DNA from 3 places in the Streptomyces sp. NPDC007189 genome. Region 2 is predicted to be linked to each of the others. Evidence: riboswitches for the same ligand, from Rfam matches in the RefSeq annotation. Region 2 holds a riboswitch; each other region holds the start of a gene.
What was found. Region 2 has a riboswitch for S-adenosylmethionine ahead of thrC (threonine synthase). Riboswitches for the same ligand answer to the same signal wherever they lie in the genome.
Positions count from the first base shown of each region.

Region 1 (6,515 bases), on a different contig from region 2:
CCGAAGGAGTTGACCAGCGCGACGGCGGCACCGGCGATCCCGGGCGGGGCCAGCGCCGAGACGAGGGCGAAGTACGGCCCGTACGGCGCGTACAGGCACACGCCCGACACCACCAGCAGGGCGAGGGCCACGGGGAAGTCGCCGGCGGCGGCGTAGGACGCGAGCAGGGCGAGGCCGCCGCAGGCCAGCCAGGGCCACACGGCCGCCCGGCGCCGCCCGCTGCGGTCGGACAGGCGGGAGTTGAGCAGCATGACGGCGGCCGCGCACGCATAGGGGATCGCGGTGAGCAGGCCGGTGGCGCCGATGCCCTCGCCGGAGCCCTTCTTGATGATCGCCGGGAGCCAGAAGACGAAGCCGTACATGCCGAAGGACCAGAAGAAGTACTGGGCCGCCATGAGGAGCACGGGGCGGGAGCACAGCACCCGGCTGTACTGCCGGCGCAGGGTGCCCGTCACCGCCGGCGCGGCCGCACGTTCCAGCGCCAGGTCGGCGCGCAGCAGGGCGAGTTCGGGTTCGGGCAGCCCGTGGGCCCGCTCGGGGCTGTCCTTGATGAGCCGCAGACAGCACAGGCCCCACAGCACCGAGGGCACGCCTTCGGCGATGAACATGGCGCGCCAGTCGGCGACCGACACCAGCCAGCCGGAGACCGCCGACAGCCACATCACGGTGACCGGGTTGCCGAGGATGAGCAGCGTGTTGGCGCGGCCCCGCTCGCCCCGGGTGAACCAGCGCCCGAGCAGCATCACCATCGACGGCAGCACCGCGCCCTCGACCACACCCAGCGCGAAGCGGACCGCGATCAGCTGGGCCGGGCTGCTCAGCAGGCCCTGTGTCACGGCGAGCAGTCCCCAGGCCACGGTCGACCAGGCGACCAGCCGGCGGGCGCTGCGCTGCTCGGCGTAGATCGTTCCCGGTATCTGGAAGAAGAAGTAGCCGAGGAAGAACGACGCGGCGATGAGGGAGTCGGTACCGGCGGACAGCCGCAGGTCGTCGGCCATGCCACCGGCGGACGCGATCGCGTAGTTGGACTTGTCGAGATAGGCGAGCGAGTACGTGACGAACGCGACCGGCATGAGGTACCGGGCGCGGGCGGACCGCCAGAACCCGGGGCCCGACCCGCTCGTGGCGGTCTCGGTGGCAGGAGACGTCGCTGTCATCCCTGACCCCCTGTTTTCCGTGAGGTGGAAAATGTTTCACTGGACGGAAACACGGTAGAAGAAGGAGAGCCCGATGACCAGAGCCGTTCACCAGACCGCCACCGGTGTGCTGCTTCCCTGGCCCGATCTGGACCGCCGGTACGGACCCTGGCCGCCCGGTGTGGAGGTGCACGTCTGGGACGGCGTGACGCCGCACAGCGAGCCGGGCCAGGACGTGCTCGACGGGATCGGCCTGTGGGTCATGCCGTACGCCGTGCCCGACGCGATACGCCTCCTGCCCCGGCTCCCGCGGCTGCGCGCGGTGCAGTCGCTCAGCGCGGGCGTCGAGAAGCTCCTGCCCCATCTGCCCGCCGGGGTCGGCCTGCACAACGGACGGGGGCTGCACGACGCCTCCGCCGCCGAACACGCCCTGGCCCTGATCCTGGCCGCGCAGCGCGACCTGCCGCAGTGGGTCGCCGACCAGCACGCCGACCGCTGGGAGCCGCACTTCACGCGCTCCCTCGCCGATGCGCGCGTGACGATCGTGGGCTACGGCTCCATCGGCGCGGCCCTGGAACGGCGCCTGCTCGCCTGCGAGGCCCACGTCACCCGCGTCGCCCGGCGGCCACGGCCCGACGAGGGCGTCCACGCCGTCGCCGACCTGCCCGGCCTGCTCCCCCGGACCGACATCGTCGTACTCGTCCTGCCGGAAAATCCCGGCACCGTGGGTCTCTTCGGCGCCGAGGAACTCGCGGCACTGCCCGACGGTGCCCTGGTGGTCAACATCGGGCGGGGCCGCACGCTGGACACCGAAGCCCTGCTCGCCGAGACCGCCCGCAAGCGGCTCCGGGCCGCCCTCGACGTCGTCGACCCCGAACCGCTGCCCGCCGGCCACCCCCTGCGCCACACGCCCGGAGTTCTCGTGACCCCGCATGTCGGGGGCGGCTCCGCCGCGTTCCGCCCGCGCGCCGAGCGCCTGATCGTCGAGCAGGTCCACCGCTTCGCCACCGGACGGCCCCTGCTGCACCCGATCAGCCGGGACTGAGCGGTCCTCCTCCCGCAGTCGCCGTGCATGCCTGGCCGTCCGTGCGCGCGTGGGTCCGTCGGCGATGACGAAGGCCTCGCCCGGCCTCCCCCTTCGCGTCCCCGGCGCGCGGGGGGCCGGTCGGACGCGGCGGTGACATCACGTCTGTGCGGGCCGCCGCCGACCGCGTGCGCGCCACCCGCTAACATCCCTGGCCATGGCGCGACGGGGGTGGCGGCTGGGTGCCGCGGCGGCGGTGACAGTGGTGGTGGCGTTCTGCGCCTCCGGCCCGGAACGTCCGGGGCTCGTACGCACGGCCTCGGACCTCGGCCCCCTGCCGGCCGACCGCTACGCGTACACGTCGCAGGACTACCAGCGGTCCCAGCGGGCATCGGCCCTGCTGGTCCGGCAGTGCATGGCGGACCGCGGCCACCCGGACTTCCCGCTCGACCCCCGTTACCCCACGGACCCCTTCGTCGCCGTCGCGGTCGGCACGGATTACGGCGTCCTCGATCTGGACGCCGCCCGCCGCTGGGGCTACGGCTGGGACCCCGCACAGCATCCGGTCCCCCGGCCGACCGGCCGCCGCATGACCGATGCCGAGTACGCGGACTGGCCCGCCTGCAACGCCGAGGCGGAGCGGCGGTTGACGCACGGCATAGACGTCAAGCGGGACTGGCTCTACGCGGGCAGGCGGGCCATCGAGGTCGACAAGGCGGTCAAGCGTGACCCGCGCCTGCGCGCGGCCTGGGACCAGTGGTCCCGCTGTGTGGCGGCGCAGGGATTCGCCCGCTACCCGGACCCCGGCGCCGCGTACACGGACCACGCCTGGCAGCGCGACAACAGCGGCAACACCCGGCACACGCAGCGGGAGCGGGCCACCGCCGTCGCGGACGTCACCTGCAAGCGCCGCCACCACACGGCCGAGATCTGGCACGCCGTACAGGCCCGGAAGCAGGCAGCGGACATCGCCCGCCATCGCGACCGCTACACCGCCGGACTTCGGGCACTGCACACCTACCGAGCCAACATCGCCGAAGTGCTGCGGAAACTCGGCTAGTTGCGGCCAAGCCTCCCGCAGGCTCCCGGCTCCGGCATTGACGTACGACGAGAGCGCTCCGTACGATCACGCATGGCATTGAGTGTCAGCGTCAAGCCCTGGCTGGCTGACCGGCAACCCTCCCGCGCGGTGGGGTGCTCCAGGTGAAAGCCCGGCGGGATCACCGGCGATCTCCGCAAGCGCGTGGCCCCATGACCGGGGCCGGACCCGTGGGAGGACTGGTATGCGGCACGGTGGTGACCTCACTGCCCGTCCGGCCGACGCCACGGTGTTCTCCCGGCTCTCGCGTCGCCGTCACATCGATCTGAAGCGCTCGACCAGCTGTCTCTGTCAGGCCTGAGGGGCCGTCCCGCCGCTGGTCGCAGTCCGGCGCCGTTCGTCGCCGCACCTTTCTGCGCCTGATCCCTGTCTCCACCTGATGCCCGTCTCCACCTGATCCCTGTCTGCACAGCGTCCCCGCCGCCGGCGTCGCGCCGGCCGGGGCCGCACACCCCTGCGCGGCGTGTCTCGTACGGCACCCCGCGGCTGGTGACACGAGTAGGAGAAACCCTCCGTGACAGCACTTCCCCATGTCAGGTCCTCCCGTTGGGCGGCACTGACCGCCCTGGTGACCACGAGCGTCCTGTTGACCGCCTGCGGATCGGGCGGCGGTGGTTCCGCTCCCGGCGCCGGCCGGGCGAAGTCCGGCGGCACCCTCACCTTCGCGGTGAGCTCGGACGCCGGCTGCGTGGATCCCCAGCAGGCCGGAAGCAACGAGACCATCTACTCGGCGCGCCAGATCGTGGACTCCCTGACCGACCAGGACCCCAGGACCGGAAAGATCGTGCCGTGGCTGGCGAAGAGCTGGGACGTCAGCTCCGACGCGACGGCGTTCACCTTCCATCTGAGGTCCGGTGTCACCTTCAGCGACGGGTCGAAGCTGACCGCTCAGGTGGTCAAGGACAACTTCGACGCCGTGCCGCGGCTCGGCGCCCTGGGGACCCTCGCCGAGGGCTATCTCAGTGGTGTCAAGAGCACCACCGTGCTCGACCCGCTCACCGTCAAGGTGACCTTCAAGGAGCCCAACGCCCAGTTTCTCCAGGCCACTTCGACCCACTCGCTGGGCATCGAGGCGTCGGCGAGCGTGAAGAAGACCCCGCAGCAGAAGTGCAGCGGCGGGGTCATCGGGTCAGGGCCCTTCGTGCTGAAGCAGTATGTGCAGAACCAGTCGATCACCCTGGCCAAGCGGACCGGGTACGACTGGGGTTCGGCGCTGTGGTCCAAGAAGGGCGAGGCCTATCTGGACAGGCTGGTGTTCAAGGTCGTACCGGAGGCGGGCGTGCGCACCGGCGGTCTGCAGTCCGGCCAGGTGGACGCGATCAGCAACGTGGGCAGGGCCAACGAGGCCGCGCTCGGGGGCGGTCTGGTCACCCTCCAGCGACGGGCCAACCCCGGCGTGGTGTTCGGTCTGGGCTTCAACAACGCCCGGCCGCTCCTGAAGGACGCCAGCGTGCGCCAGGCGATCCGGTTCGCCGTCGACCGGCAGCAGATCGCCGGCACCGTGTTCCCGACCGGTACCCGGGCCGCGACCAGCGTCCTCGCGCACACCACGCCGGACTACACCGACCTCGCCTCCGACCTGGCCTTCGTCCCGGCCAAGGCCAAGTCCCTGCTCGATTCGGCCGGCTGGAAGACGGGCAGTGACGGCATCCGCACCAAGGGCGGCAAGAAGCTGCGCCTGACCGTCACCTGGTTCCCCAACGCGGCCACCAACCAGCCCGCGCTGGAGCTGGTCCAGCAGCAGCTCAAGGCCGTCGGCGTCGACGTGGTCCTCAAGCAGCTCCAGGTCACGCAGTTCTCCGCGACGCTCCAGTCGGGTGACTTCGACGCGGTGTGGGGGAACGTGACCCGCGCCGACCCGGACATCCTGCGCAGCTCCTTCTCCACCAAGCTGGCCAACTTCTACCGCCTGCCCGCAAGCGCCCTCGACACGGCGCTGACCGAGCAGGCCGCGAGCCTCGACGCGGCCAAGCGCAGGCAACTGGTGGCCCAGGCACAGCGGTTGATCGTGCGCAACGCCTACTACGCGCCGGTGGTCGAGCTGCAGACCCAGCTGGGTGTGTCGAAGAAGGTGCACCACCTCGACTTCGACGCCTCCAGCCGTGTCCAGCTCCACGACACCTGGATCGGCTGACGCATGCGCCGCTATGTGATCAAACGGCTCGCGCAGGCGGTCGGCGTGCTGTGGGCGGCGTACACGGTGTCGTTCCTGGTGCTGGACTGCCTGCCCGGTGACCCGGTCACCGCCATGGCCGGCGCCGGCATGGACTCGGGGCAGGTCGATCCGGCGCAGCTCGCGGCCCTGCGGCACGAGTACGGCTTCGACAAGCCGGTGCTGGTGCAGTACGCCGAGTATCTGGGCCGTGCGGTCCGCGGGGACTTCGGCGACTCGGTGTCCACCGGCCGGCCGGTGTCCTCGACGCTGGCCGACGCCCTGCCGCAGACACTTGAGCTGACCGGTGCGGCGCTGCTGCTCGCCGTGCTCCTCGGCGGCGGACTGGCGGTCCTGGCGACCTGCACGGCGCGGCGGTCGCTGCGGCACCTGCTGCTGTCGCTGCCTCCGCTGGGCGTGTCCGTCCCGACGTTCTGGGTGGGACTGCTGCTCGTGGAGACGTTCTCCTTCCGGCTGCGCTGGTTCCCGGCGTTCGGCAACGACGGGCTGCGCGGCCTGGTCCTGCCGGCCGTGACGCTGGCGGTCCCGACCGGCGCGCAGATCGCCCAGGTACTCGCCAAGAGCCTGCTCACCGCGCTCGACCAGGCGTATGTGGAGACGGCACGGGCCAAGGGGGCCGGCCGGTGGCGCGTGCATCTGCGGCACGCGCTGCGCAACGCCTCTCTGCCCGCGCTCACGGTCGTCGGCCTGCTGGTCGGGCAGCTGATCGCCGGGTCCGTGGTGGTCGAGACGGTGTTCTCCCGTGACGGGCTGGGCCGGGTGACCGCCGCTGCGGTCACGGCCCAGGACATTCCGCTGGTCCAAGGGGTGGTGGTGTTCGGAGCCCTGATCTTCGTGGCCACGAACCTCCTTGTCGACCTCGTCTATCCGCTGCTGGACCCGCGGATCGCGGTCTCCTCGGACAGAAGGGCGAGCTTCGCATGAGTCAGAGCCTTGTCGACGACACCGCCCTCGGCCTCGCCCGGCCGGTCGAGGCGGTCACCGGCCCGGAGCCGGGCCGCCGCATCGACGTACGGCGGGTGCTGCGGTTCCTCGTACGCCGCCCCGGCCTGCTGCTGTCGGTCCTCGTGCTCGTCCTGGTCG
Region 1 is NZ_JBEYEY010000016.1:181,790-188,304, reverse strand. Features, by position in the region: gene AB0950_RS29750 (MFS transporter) at 1-1,157, opposite strand, end outside; gene AB0950_RS29745 (2-hydroxyacid dehydrogenase) at 1,231-2,181, shown strand; gene AB0950_RS29740 (hypothetical protein) at 2,378-3,220, shown strand; SAM riboswitch class IV at 3,295-3,408, shown strand; gene AB0950_RS29735 (putative leader peptide) at 3,444-3,560, shown strand; gene AB0950_RS29730 (ABC transporter substrate-binding protein) at 3,774-5,393, shown strand; gene AB0950_RS29725 (ABC transporter permease) at 5,397-6,356, shown strand; gene AB0950_RS29720 (ABC transporter permease) at 6,353-6,515, shown strand, end outside.
Region 1: it holds a riboswitch for S-adenosylmethionine, as region 2 does, so the genes downstream of both, AB0950_RS29735 (putative leader peptide) here and thrC (threonine synthase) in region 2, are expected to answer to the same signal.

Region 2 (6,515 bases):
GCGATGATCTTGGCCATGTGAAGTGGTCCCTCCAGGACTGGGGGTGATTCCTTCGGACCGCGCCCGCGCCCGCGACGGACGGCTCGCCGGCCTCGTGGTTCCTTGCCCCACCCGGCCTGCGGGCCTCACCGACCCGGTCCTTCACTGTCACTCTCACCTTCAGAGTGCTAACGCCAATGATTAGCACTCGGCCCCCCCGAGTGCAAGCGCCCCGCGGGTGCCGGAGGTCGCGCTCAGCCGCGCGCGAACAGGGGCGCGCCGGGCATGACGAAGGGCCCGCACCCCGGGAGGTGCGGGCCCTTCGACGATGAAACAGAAGAACGTCGCTGTCAGCCGACGCGTGCTTCAGCTGGTCGCCAGCCGGACCATGTCCGCCTGCGGGCCCTTCTGGCCCTGCGAGATCTCGAAGTCGACCCGCTGCCCCTCTTCCAGGGTGCGGTAACCGTCCATCTGGATCGCGCTGTAGTGGACGAAAACATCCGCACCACCGTCGACCGCGATGAAGCCGTACCCCTTCTCCGCGTTGAACCACTTGACGGTGCCCTGAGCCATGCCTAACTCCCCTATTACTGGCCCTTGCACAGATCCACACTTCGCGGACCCGGGTCAGACCTCACCCCCCAACGGTCGGGGGCGTGCGCCGGAACGCGTCGACCGCGGCTGAATGTATCTGTCCAACTGCCGTCTGCAACAGGTCAATCGGACGAGAATTCTGGAAGGCAACGGTCCGGAATGTGGTGAGAATTCGTCCGACTTCAGGGCAAGTCGGGCTCCACAAAGCATTACAAAAGCCGCATAAAGCCCGCATACTTTGGCTACTTCTTGTCGGGCGTGCGGCATGAATGCAAGGCTCCCGACCTGTCGGACCGGGAGCGCGTTCCCCAACTCTACCGCGCTCAATCACATGGAATTGCCCCCTCCGCTTCTCTTGCGGAGGGGGCAATTCCATGAACAACGAGTAACGGCAGTTACCCAAGGTAATGATCAGCCGCCGGCGACCGCCGGAATGATGGAGACACCGGCGCCGTCCGGGGTCGCCGTCTCAAGGCCCTGCTCGAAGCGGACGTCGTCGTCGTTGACGTAGACGTTGACGAACCGGCGCAGCTTGCCCTGGTCGTCCAGGACGCGCGCGGCGATGCCGGTGTGGTTCTTCTCCAGGTCCTCGATGACCTCGGCGAGGGTGGCGCCCTCGGCGGTCACCTCGGCCTGGCCGCCGGTGTAGGTGCGCAGGATGGTGGGGATGCGAACGGTGACGCTCATCTATGACCTCCGGTCAGCTCATCGCCCTCAGGGGCGCGGGGGACTGCGCGACCAGCCCCCACCGGCCCGCAGACGAAATCGATGGGCCGAAGCCCCTACGCAAGCCCCGCCTCCCGGAAAGAGTCCAGGGTGGGACGGATCGTCACGGTGAGCCCCGTGCCGGCCACCGCGTCCAGCGTCTTCAGGCCGTCGCCGGTGTTGAGGACCACCGTGGTCTTCGTCGGGTCCAGGACGCCGTCCTTGAGCAGCTTGCGGGTGACGCCGACGGTCACGCCGCCCGCCGTCTCCGCGAAGATGCCCTCGGTGCGGGCCAGCAGCTTGATGGCGTCGACGACTTCCTCGTCCGTGACGTCCTCCACGGCGCCGCCGGTGCGGCGCGCGATGTCCAGGACGTACGGCCCGTCGGCCGGGTTGCCGATGGCGAGGGACTTGGCGATGGTGTTCGGCTTCTGGGGCCGTACGACGTCGTGCCCGGCCTTGAAGGCGGTGGACACCGGCGAGCAGCCCTCGGCCTGGGCGCCGAAGATCTTGTACGGCTTGTCCTCGACCAGACCGAGCTTGATCAGCTCCTGCAGACCCTTGTCGATCTTGGTGAGCTGGGAGCCGGAGGCGATCGGGACGACGATCTGGTCGGGCAGCCGCCAGCCGAGCTGCTCGCAGATCTCGTACGCCAGCGTCTTGGAGCCCTCCGCGTAGTACGGCCGCAGGTTGACGTTGACGAAGCCCCAGCCCTCGCCGGCCGGGTCGCCGATCAGCTCGGAGCAGAAGCGGTTCACGTCGTCGTAGTTGCCCTCGATGCCGACGAGGTCGCCGCCGTAGATCGCGGCCATGACGACCTTGCCCTGCTCCAGGTCGTGCGGGATGAACACGCAGGAGCGGAAGCCGGCCCGGGCGGCGGCGGCGCCGACGGCGCCGGCGAGGTTGCCGGTGGAGGAGCAGGACAGGGTGGTGAAGCCGAAGGCGCGCGCGGCCTCCAGGGCCTGGGCGACGACCCGGTCCTTGAAGGAGTGGGTCGGGTTGCCGGAGTCGTCCTTGACGAACAGGCCGCCGCTGACGCCCAGTTCACGGGCGAGGTTGTCGGCCTTGACGAGCTTGGTCCAGCCCGGGTTCAGGTTGGGCTTGTCGGCCACGTCGGCCGGGACGGGCAGCAGCGGGGCGTAGCGCCAGATGTTCGCGGGGCCGGACTCGATGCGGCGGCGCAGCTCTTCGGTGTCGTAGGCGGAGAAGTCGTAGGCGATCTCCAGCGGGCCGAAACACTCCTCGCAGGCGAAGACCGGGCCGAGCGGGACGCGGTGACCGCACTCGCGACAGCTCAGGGCCGCGGCGGGACCGAGATCGACGGTGGAACTGCTGGAGCTTGCAACTGTCTGCACAGCCATGTGAGGCGAGGCCCTTTCTCCTCATCTTCCTCACGACGCATCTCGCCGTGAGACGGATTTGGCACCTTCCCTAGCCGGGAGCCTCGCGGAGCGATCAGCAGTGATCTACGAGAACCGACTGGAGGGTTGCCGGGGCTTCATCGGGCCGTGTCCCTCTGCCCCTCTGGATGAGCGGTATGCGGTTGTGGACGCACGCTGACCCCCGACATGCGATGGTCATCGGCGTTGTTCAAGACTGTAACCGAAGGCCAGGACAGTTGAGATAGTCGTCCGAACCGCGAGATGGATCACACGGTGCCGCCCGTGCGATCACGAACAGTGAGGAGCCGCAGACCGTGCTGGAAGAAGTCGAGCACTGGCTGGCCACCCGCTCCTGGTCCGTGGCCGATCGCCCGCTCCACCGCATCCTGTCGGCCAAGCAGCGCACGGGCCAGACGATCAGCGTCGTGCTGCCCGCGCTCAACGAGGAGGAGACGGTCGGCGACATCGTCACGGTCATCCGCCGCGACCTCGTGGAACGGGTCCCGCTCGTCGACGAGATCGTCGTCGTCGACTCCGGCTCCACCGACCGCACCTCCCAGGTCGCCGCCGCCGCGGGCGCCCGGGTCGTTCACCGGGACGAGATCCTGCCGCGCATTCCCGCCGTCCCCGGAAAGGGTGAGGTGCTGTGGCGCTCCCTGCTGGTGACCGGCGGCGACATCATCTGCTTCATCGACGCGGACCTCAGGGACTTCTCCGCCGACTTCGTCTCCGGGATCGTCGGCCCGCTGCTCACGGACCCCGGAGTGGACCTGGTCAAGGGCATGTACGACCGCCCGCTCGCCGGGAGCGCCGGACAGGGCGGCCGGGTCACCGAGCTGATGGCCCGCCCGCTGCTGAACATGCACTGGCCGCAGCTCGCCGGGTTCGTGCAGCCGCTGGGCGGCGAGTACGCGGCCCGGCGCAGCCTGCTGGAGCAGCTGCCGTTCCCCGTCGGGTACGGCGTGGAGCTGGGCATGCTGGTGGACGCCCTGCACCTGGTCGGCCTCGACGCGCTGGCCCAGGTGGACGTGGGCGTGCGCAAGCACCGCCACCAGGACGGCCAGGCCCTCGGCCGGATGGCCGCCGCGATCTACCGCACGGCCCAGCTCAGGCTGGCCCGCGGCCACCTGGTCCGGCCCTCCCTCACCCAGTTCGAGCGGGGCGAGGACGGCTTCGAGCCGCGCACCTACTCGGTGGACACCGAGGAGCGGCCGCCGATGGTGGAGATCGCGGAGTACGCGGAACGCAAGGTGGCGTGAACGTTCGTATACGGCGGCGCGCCGGGCAGGGCCGTACGTTTGAGCGTTTCCGGGCGGGGCTAGGTTGAGGACCATGGCTTCCACGGATGCTGCTGCCAAGAAAGCTCAGGTGCTGGTCGCGTCCAACCGCGGCCCGGTTTCGTACACGGTGGACGAGGGCGGTGCGCTGCGCGCCAAGCGGGGCGGCGGCGGGCTGGTCTCGGGACTGTCGGCCATCGGCTCGGACGCGGACTCGCTGTGGGTGTGCGCGGCGCTGGGCGACGGCGACCGCGAGGCCGTACGGCGGGCCGGTGGCGGGCTGCTGCCGGCCGAGGACAGCGGCGGGCAGCGGGTGCGGATGCTGGACATCGACGCGCGCGTGCACGCGGACGCCTACAACGGCATCGCCAACTCGGTGCTGTGGTTCGTGCACCACATGCTGTACCAGACCCCGCTGGAGCCGGTCTTCGACGCGGAGTTCCGCCGGCAGTGGGCGTCGTACGAGACCTACAACCGCGCGTTCGCCGAGGCGCTGGCCGAGGAGGCGGCCGGGGGCGCGGCCGTCCTCGTCCAGGACTACCACCTGTGCCTGGTGCCGGGGATGCTGCGCGAGCTGCGCCCCGACCTGCGGATCGGGCACTTCTCGCACACGCCGTGGGCGCCGCCCGAGTACTTCCGGCTGCTCCCGGACGACATCCGCGAGCAGCTGATGACGGGCATGCTCGGCGCCGACCGGGTGGCGTTCCTGACACAGCGCTGGGCGGACGCGTTCCGGGACTGCGCGCAGACGGTCCTGCAGTCCGGGATGCCCGCGGACACGCGCATCGGCGTGCACGGTCTGGGCGCGGACGGGGACTTCCTGCGCAAGCGGGCGCACGAGCCGGACGTCGAGGAACGGATCACCGCGCTGCGCGAGGAGATCGGCGAGGGCCGCCGGACCGTCGTCCGCGTCGACCGCACCGAGCTGTCCAAGAACATCGTGCGCGGCCTGCTGGCCTACCGGCAGCTGCTGGAGGAGCACCCCGAGTGGCGGGAGCGGGTGGTGCACGTCGCGTTCGCGTATCCGTCGCGGCAGGACCTCGCCGTGTACCGGGACTACACGGCCGCGGTGCAGCGGGTGGCCGAGGAGATCAACTCCGCGTACGGCACGCCCGCCTGGACCCCGGTGGTGCTGCACGTCAAGGACGACTTCGCGCGCTCGCTGGCCGCGTACCGGCTCGCCGACGTGGCCCTCGTCAACCCCATCCGGGACGGCATGAACCTGGTCGCCAAGGAGGTGCCGGTCGTCTCCGACCAGGGCTGCGCGCTGGTGCTGTCCCGGGAGGCGGGGGCGTACGAGGAGCTGGGCCCGCACGCGTTCGCGGTCAACCCCTACGACGTGCTGGAGACCGCGCGGGCGCTGCACGAGGCGCTGAGCCTGCCGGACGCCGAGCGGGCGGAGCGGTCGAAACGGCTGGCCGACGCGGCCACCGCGCTGCCGCCCGCCCGGTGGTTCCTGGACCAGCTGCGGGCGCTTCAGGAGCTTCAGCCGAGCTGAGCCGCGAGCGACCGCAGCAGCTGTACGACGCCGGCCGGGCCGTCGACCACCACGTCGGCCCGTTCCGCCAGTTCCGCGACCTCCGCGCTGCCGCTGCACACCAGCAGGCCGGGGACGCCGTCGGAGCGGAGCTTGTCGACGGCGGCGAAGGCCGGCAGGTCGCCGAGGTCGTCACCGGCGTAGACCACGCACTCGGCGCCGGTCCTGCGGACGTGGTCGGCGAGCGCCACGCCCTTGTCCATGCCCGGCGGGCGCAGCTCCAGGACCATGCGGCCCGGTTCCACGATCAGACCGTGCCGGGCGGCGAGGTCGGTGAGGGGGCCGCGCAGCGCCTCGAACGCGGCCTGCGGGTCGGCGGCGCGGCGGGTGTGCACCGCGACCGCCCGGCCCTTCTCCTCGATCCAGGTGCCGGGCCAGGCGCCCGCGCGGTCCAGGACGCCCGGGAGTTCGGCGCGGGTCGCCGCGACGCCGGGGTGCGGGGCCGGGGCGGTGACGGTGCCGGTGACCGCGTCCCAGCGTTCGGCGCCGTAGTGGCCGAGGACGGTCAGGTGCTCCAGGCCGGGGACGCCGGCGAAGCCGCCGTAGCGGACGGCGACGCCGGCGGGGCGGCCGGTGATCACCGCGATGGAGGCGACCTTCGGCGCGAGGGCCGCGAGTGCGGGTACGGCTTCCGGGTGGGCGCGGGCCTGTTCGGGGTCGGCGACGATGGGGGCCAGCGTGCCGTCGAAGTCCAGGCCGACGACAGCTGCGCTGGGCTTGGCGAGCAAAGCGGCGAGTCCGGCCTGGCCGGGGTGGGTCTGCGGGGTGGGCAGAGCGTCCATACGGCGACCCTATCCAAGCTCGGGCGCGCTCACTCCTGGGGCTCAGCCCCAGACCCCGCCAGGGGGCTCCGCCCCCTGGACCCCCGCTTGCCCACCCGCCCACCCGTCTCGGTCGGCTGGAAAGGGCACCCCTGTCAGGCCTGCCGCCGTTGCGCGGCTCAGCGCTCTCTGCGTCTGGCCTCTCTCACCCTGCGCAGGCGGTTCACCGTCACCGGATCCGACGCCAGGGCCCGCTCGTCGTCCAGCAGGGCGTTCAGGA
Region 2 is NZ_JBEYEY010000013.1:151,645-158,159, forward strand. Features, by position in the region: gene groL (chaperonin GroEL) at 1-17, opposite strand, end outside; gene AB0950_RS25670 (cold-shock protein) at 346-552, opposite strand; gene AB0950_RS25675 (ubiquitin-like small modifier protein 1) at 985-1,260, opposite strand; gene thrC (threonine synthase) at 1,356-2,639, opposite strand; SAM riboswitch class I at 2,658-2,813, opposite strand; gene AB0950_RS25685 (glucosyl-3-phosphoglycerate synthase) at 2,975-3,919, shown strand; gene AB0950_RS25690 (trehalose-6-phosphate synthase) at 3,993-5,435, shown strand; gene otsB (trehalose-phosphatase) at 5,423-6,256, opposite strand; gene AB0950_RS25700 (DUF3263 domain-containing protein) at 6,415-6,515, opposite strand, start outside.

Region 3 (6,515 bases), on a different contig from region 2:
ACCACGTGCTGTGCCCGTGCCACCAGTCCACCTTCGACCTCTCCGACGGTGCCCGAGTGATCTTCGGCCCCGCCGGCCACGCCCTGCCGCAGCTGCGCATCGGTGTGGACAGTGAGGGTTACCTCCAGGCGCTCGGCGACTTCGAGGAGCCCGTCGGTCCTGCATTCTGGGAGCGCGGATGAGTACTGCATCGAACGACGCACCCCGCTCTCGCGGGAAGGCGCCGGCCGGCGAGCGGATCGCCGACTGGGCCGACGGCCGGCTCGGGATCTACTCCCTGGCCAAGTCCAACATGCGCAAGATCTTCCCCGACCACTGGTCGTTCATGTTGGGCGAAGTGTGCATGTACAGCTTCATCATCATCATCCTGACGGGTGTGTACCTGACGCTGTTCTTCCACCCGTCGATGAACGAGGTGGTCTACCACGGCAGCTACGTCCCGCTTCAGGGACAGATGATGTCCGAGGCGTTCAACTCGACCCTGCACATCTCCTTCGACGTGCGCGGTGGTCTGCTCATCCGGCAGATCCACCACTGGGCCGCGCTGATCTTCCTCGCCGGCATGTTCGTGCACATGATGCGCGTGTTCTTCACCGGCGCCTTCCGCAAGCCGCGTGAGATCAACTGGCTGTTCGGCTTCCTGCTGTTCGTCCTCGGCATGTTCACCGGCTTCACCGGTTACTCGCTCCCGGACGACCTGCTCTCCGGCACCGGTGTCCGCTTCATGGAGGGCGCGATCCTGTCCGTGCCGATCGTCGGCACGTACCTGTCGTACTTCCTCTTCGGCGGTCAGTTCCCCGGCCACGACTTCGTCGCCCGGTTCTACTCGATCCACATCCTGCTGCTGCCGGGCATCATGCTCGGCCTGATGGTGGGCCACCTGATCCTGGTCTTCTACCACAAGCACACGCAGTTCGCGGGTCCGGGCAAGAGCAACAACAACGTCGTCGGCATGCCGCTGCTGCCGGTCTACATGGCCAAGGCCGGAGGCTTCTTCTTCCTGGTCTTCGGTGTCATCGCGGCCATCGCGGCGGTCGCCCAGATCAACCCGATCTGGGCCATGGGCCCCTACCGTCCGGACCAGGTGTCCACCGGCGCCCAGCCCGACTGGTACATGGGCTTCTCCGAGGGCCTGATCCGCTTCATGCCGGGCTGGGAGATCAACTTCTGGGGTCACACGCTCGTCCTGGGCGTGTTCATCCCGCTGGTGATCTTCCCGCTGGTCCTGGCGGCGATCGCGGTCTACCCGTTCATCGAGTCCTGGGTCACCGGGGACAAGCGCGAGCACCACATCCTGGACCGCCCGCGCAACGCCCCGACCCGCACCGGCCTCGGTGTCGCGTGGATGACGCTGTACCTGCTTCTGCTGGTCGGCGGTGGCAACGACCTGTGGGCCACGCACTTCCACCTGTCGATCAACGCCGTGACCTGGTTCGTCCGGATCGGCTTCTTCGTCGGCCCGGTCATCGCGTTCCTCGTCACCAAGCGGATCTGCCTGGGTCTGCAGCGGCGCGACCGCGAGAAGGTGCTGCACGGCCGCGAGACCGGCATCATCAAGCGGCTGCCGCACGGTGAGTTCATCGAGGTGCACGAGCCGCTCAGCCAGGAGCAGCTGCACACCCTCACCGCGCACCAGCAGTACAAGCCGGCCGAGATCGGCCCGACGGTCGACGAGAACGGCGTCGAGCGCAAGGTGGGCGCCGGCGAGAAGCTGCGGGCGAAGCTGTCCAACGCCTACTACGGCGAGAACAACCAGATCCCGAAGCCGACCGTCGAGGAGTACAAGGAGATCACGAGCGGCCACGGCCACCACTGATCCCCGCGTCGCCACGCCACGCAGAAGGGCCCCGTCCGGCTTACGGACGGGGCCCTTCGCCGTGTCCTGGGGTGGATAGGGTGGGAATCCACCACTGATTTCGTGTACGACACCCAGGAGCGGCTGATGAGCGCTGTGACCCCCGCTGGAGGCGACACCGCGGCGGGCCGTTCCTGGCCCGCCCTGCTGAACGGCCTGCTGGACGGCCAGGACCTGTCCGCCGACGACACGGCGTGGGCGATGGACCTGATCATGCGCGGCGAGGCGACCGACGCGCAGATCGCCGGGTTCATGGTGGCCCTGCGGGCCAAGGGCGAGACGGTGGAGGAGATCACCGGGCTCGTCCGCACGATGTACGCGCACGCCAATGTGATCGAGGTGCCGGGGCCGGCCGTCGACATCGTCGGCACCGGCGGCGACGGCGCCAAGACGGTGAACATCTCCACGATGTCGTCGATCGTCGTGGCGGGCACGGGCGCCAAGGTCGTCAAGCACGGCAACCGCGCCGCGTCCTCCGCCTCCGGGTCCTCCGACGTGCTGGAGAAGCTCGGGATCAATCTGAACCTGACCCCGCAGCGGGTCGCCGAGGTGGCCGAAGAAGCCGGCATCACCATCTGCTTCGCGGTGAGGTTCCACCCGTCCCTGCGTCATGTCGCCCCGGCGCGCGGCCAGTTGGGCATCCGCACCACCTTCAACGTCCTCGGCCCGCTGACCAACCCCGCGCAGGTCCGGTCCCAGGCCGTCGGCGTCGCCGATCCCCGGATGGCGCCCATCGTGGCCGGGGTCCTCGCCGAGCGCGGCAACTCCGCCCTGGTGTTCCGCGGCGACGACGGCCTGGACGAGCTGACCACGACCGCCACCTCGCGGGTCTGGGTGGTCCGGGACGGCAAGGTCGCCGAGGAGTCCTTTGACCCCAGGGACGTCGGACTCGACCTCGTCCCCGTGGAGGCCCTGCGCGGCGCGGACGCCTCGTACAACGCGGAGGTGGCGCGGCGCCTGCTGGACGGCGAGAAGGGCCCGGTGCGGGACGCGGTGCTGCTGAACTCGGCGGCGGCCCTCGCGGCCCTGCACCCGACGGACGCCCCGCTCGCCGACCAGCTGCGGGCCGGCATGGCCCGGGCCGCCGAGTCCATCGACTCGGGTGCGGCGAAGCGCACGCTGGAGCGCTGGGTGGCGGCCAGCAACGCCTAGCGGTCACCGGAGGTCGTCGTCCCGCGATCCGGACACGGGTTGCGGGGCGGCGATCTTTTCCCTTAAGTTCCCGTACCAGGTCATGAGTGACAGCCATCAGGCCCCGGCCGGCTGTCCGGCAACCCTCCGTCCGTGGCGGGGTGCCCCGGGTGAGGACCAGGCCGTAGGCAGCGAGGTCTACGGCAAGCGCGGACCCCTCGCGCGCTGCTGAGCGCGGGACCAGGGGTCCTGGTCATCGAGGGAGCCTTCCGTGAGCCAGCGAATGCGATAGGGCCGCCGAGCCCCGCCTCCGCACACCCCTCTTCTCATCTTCCTGCGCCCTCGAGGCGTATGTCTCACGGGAGTTCACCCATGTCCGTCTTCACCGCTGCCGCCGACCAGTCCGTTTGTGCCCCGCTGCCCGTTCTGGGCAGGGATGTCACCGTCCCGCTCGTCACCGGCGGCGAGGTCACCTACGCGGCCCTCGACTACGCGGCCAGCGCCCCCGCCCTGCAGCGCGTCTGGGACGACGTGGCCGCCTACGCGCCGTACTACGGCAGCGTCCACCGCGGCGCCGGCTACCTCTCCCAGCTGTCCACCGACCTGTTCGAGAACGCCCGCAGGACCGTCGCCGAGTTCCTCGGCTGCCGCGCCGACGACCAGGTGGTCTTCACCCGTTCCACCACCGACTCGCTGAACCTGCTGGCCCGTGCGCTGCCCGCCGGATGCCAGGTCTTCGTCTTCGAGACCGAGCACCACGCCTCCCTGCTGCCCTGGCAGGACGCGCGGGTGACCTACCTCGACGCCCCGCGCACCCCCCAGCAGGCCGTCACGACCCTGGAGCGGGCCCTCGCCGACCGCGACCCCTACGGCCCGGCCCTGGTCTGCGTCACCGGCGCCTCCAACGTCACCGGCGAGCTGTGGCCGGTGCGCGAACTGGCCGCCGCCGCCCACGCGCACGGCGCCCGGATCGTCCTCGACGCCGCCCAGCTGGCCCCGCACCACCCGGTGAACGTCCGCGACCTGGACGTCGACTGGGTCGCCTTCTCCGGGCACAAGCTGTACGCCCCCTTCGGCTCCGGCGTCCTGGCCGGCCGCGCCGACTGGCTGCGCGCGGCCGAGCCCTACCTCGCCGGCGGCGGCGCCAGCCGCAAGGTGACCCGGCGTCAGGACGGCGGCGTGGACGTGGAGTGGCACGACAGCGCCGCCCGGCACGAGGCGGGCTCCCCGAATGTCATCGGCGCCTACTCCATCGCGTCGGCCTGCAAGGCCCTCACCGAGGCCGGCTGGGAGAACCTGGTCGCCCGCGAGCAGCACCTGATCGCCAGGGTCCGCGAGGGTCTCGCCGAGGTCCCGCAGGTGCGGATCCTGTCCCTGTTCGGCGACGACGCCCCGCGCGTCGGCGTCATCTCCTTCGTCGTCGAGGGCTGGAACAGCTCCCACTTCGCCGCCGCGCTCTCCGCCGAGTACGGCATCGGCGTGCGCGACGGCCTCTTCTGCGCCCACCCCCTGGTCCGCACCCTCCTCGGCAGCGACCCGCAGGCCCAGGGCGAGTGCGGCGCCCCCGAGGCCGCGCCGGGCGAGAAGTCCCTCAACGCCATCCGCGTCAGCTTCGGCGCCGGCACGCCCGACGAGCACGTGGACCGCTTCGTCACCGCCGTGAAGGAACTCGTGACCGAGGGTGCGAAGTGGACGTACCGCACGGAGGACGGCCGCTGCGTCCCGGCGGTCTGATCAGCGCGCCCCGCACCCGCCTGGGCAGCTGGTCGAAACGATCAGTTGTCCAGGCCGATCGCGAACGCCGCCTCGAGGTCGTGCTGGGAGTACGTCCGGAACGCGACGTGCGTGTCCGTGGCCTCGACGCCGGGGATCTTGCTGATCCGGCCGGGGATGACGTCGGCCAGGTCGTCGTGCCGGCGCACCCGGACCATGGCGATCAGGTCGTAGGTGCCGGTGACCGAGAAGACCTCGCTGACGCTCTCCAGAGCGGCGATCTCCTCCGCGATCTCGGGGATCCGGTCGACACTGGTCTTGATCAGAACGATCGCGGTGATCACGGCTGGTTCTCTCCCTCGAGGGCCTGAGCAGGGGCGGCTTTCACTCTAGTCCCACGGCCGTAGCGCACCCACGCGTAGCCGAAGCCGAGGCCGAAGCCGACCACGTGCGCCAGATAGGCCACCCCGGGGCCGTCGGACGCGCGCCCCGCCGCCGCCCACTGCAGCGCCGCCCAGAACGGCAGCACGACCCACGCGGGGAAGCGGAGCGGCAGGAAGAACAGGAACGGCAGGAGACTGGTCACACGCGCGCGGGGGAACAGGTAGAGGAACGCTCCGAGGACCGCCGAGATCGCCCCGGAGGCGCCGACCAGCGACTGCCCGGAGGCGGCGTTGGCGGCCGCGTAGCCCAGCAGGGCCAGGTAGCCGCAGCCGACGTAGAACAGGGTGAACTCGACCCGGCCCATCCGTTCCTCGGTCATCGTGCCGAAGACGAAGAGGAAGAGCATGTTGCCGAGCAGATGCACCCAGTTTCCGTGCACGAACAGGGCCGTGGCCGGGGTCAGGGCGTCGCGCACCGGCCTGGCGAACAGCTCGGCCGGCACCACGCCCCAGCGCGCGAAGTACGCCCGCTGCGCGCCGAGCAGGGCCTCCCCGGAGCCGTATCCGGGGGTGAGCCCGGAGGCCGGGCCCAGGACGAAGAGCAGACAGCACAGGGCGATGAGGCCGTACGTCATGGGCGCCGAGGTGCTCCGGACCGCTCGGAGAACCCTGCCGGCCGCCGTACTCCACTGGCTGATCATGAATACAGAGCATGACGTAACGGGACGCACGCTGACAGACCGCCTCGCCGCCGTGGACGGATCAGCGGCGAGTCGCCGCCAGGCCGTAGGGTTACGGCCACACGCGTCGGCCGGCGGCGCGTGCGGCCAGCACGAGCGATGACGAGAAGGAAGCGGACAGCGACGATGACGGTTCCCCTGCCGACCGCGACGACCCGATGGCGCTGCACCCTGTGCGGCAACCTCACCCGGTTCGACGTGACGCGTTCCTCGAAGGTCGTCGAGTACGTCCACCTCGATCTGGCGGGGGAGCCGACCGTGGAGGAGCGCGAGGTCGTCAGTGAGACCATCGAGTCGGTGCGCTGCCGCTGGTGCAACGCGGTGGACCAGGTGGAACTCGTGGACAGGCCGGGTGCCGGCTCCTGAGGAGCGGCCCCGGGCAGGGAAGTAGTGGGGTGTGACGGATGGCGGAGACCACAGGCGGGGGGCCGGGCGACGGCACCGCTGAGGTGCTTGACCGTCCGCTGCCCGAGGGCGTGCGCCACCGGGTCGTGCAGATCGTCTCGGACGGCTTCGGCGGCCTGACCCTGTCGGAACTGCCCGCCCAGCTGAGGCAGTACGCCCGGTTCACCCCCACCCGCCGGGCGAAGTTCGCCGGGAACGCGATGGCGGCGGCGCTGGAGACCGACGCGCTGTTCCGGCAGCGGATCGGCGAGAAGCTCAGAGAGGCGCAGCCGGAACTGACCGGCGCCC
Region 3 is NZ_JBEYEY010000006.1:424,243-430,757, reverse strand. Features, by position in the region: gene AB0950_RS16140 (Rieske 2Fe-2S domain-containing protein) at 1-182, shown strand, start outside; gene AB0950_RS16135 (cytochrome bc complex cytochrome b subunit) at 179-1,816, shown strand; gene trpD (anthranilate phosphoribosyltransferase) at 1,943-3,007, shown strand; SAM riboswitch class IV at 3,086-3,202, shown strand; gene AB0950_RS16125 (aminotransferase class V-fold PLP-dependent enzyme) at 3,359-4,720, shown strand; gene AB0950_RS16120 (Lrp/AsnC ligand binding domain-containing protein) at 4,762-5,043, opposite strand; gene AB0950_RS16115 (rhomboid family intramembrane serine protease) at 5,040-5,783, opposite strand; gene AB0950_RS16110 (hypothetical protein) at 5,949-6,188, shown strand; gene AB0950_RS16105 (NYN domain-containing protein) at 6,227-6,515, shown strand, end outside.
Region 3: it holds a riboswitch for S-adenosylmethionine, as region 2 does, so the genes downstream of both, AB0950_RS16125 (aminotransferase class V-fold PLP-dependent enzyme) here and thrC (threonine synthase) in region 2, are expected to answer to the same signal.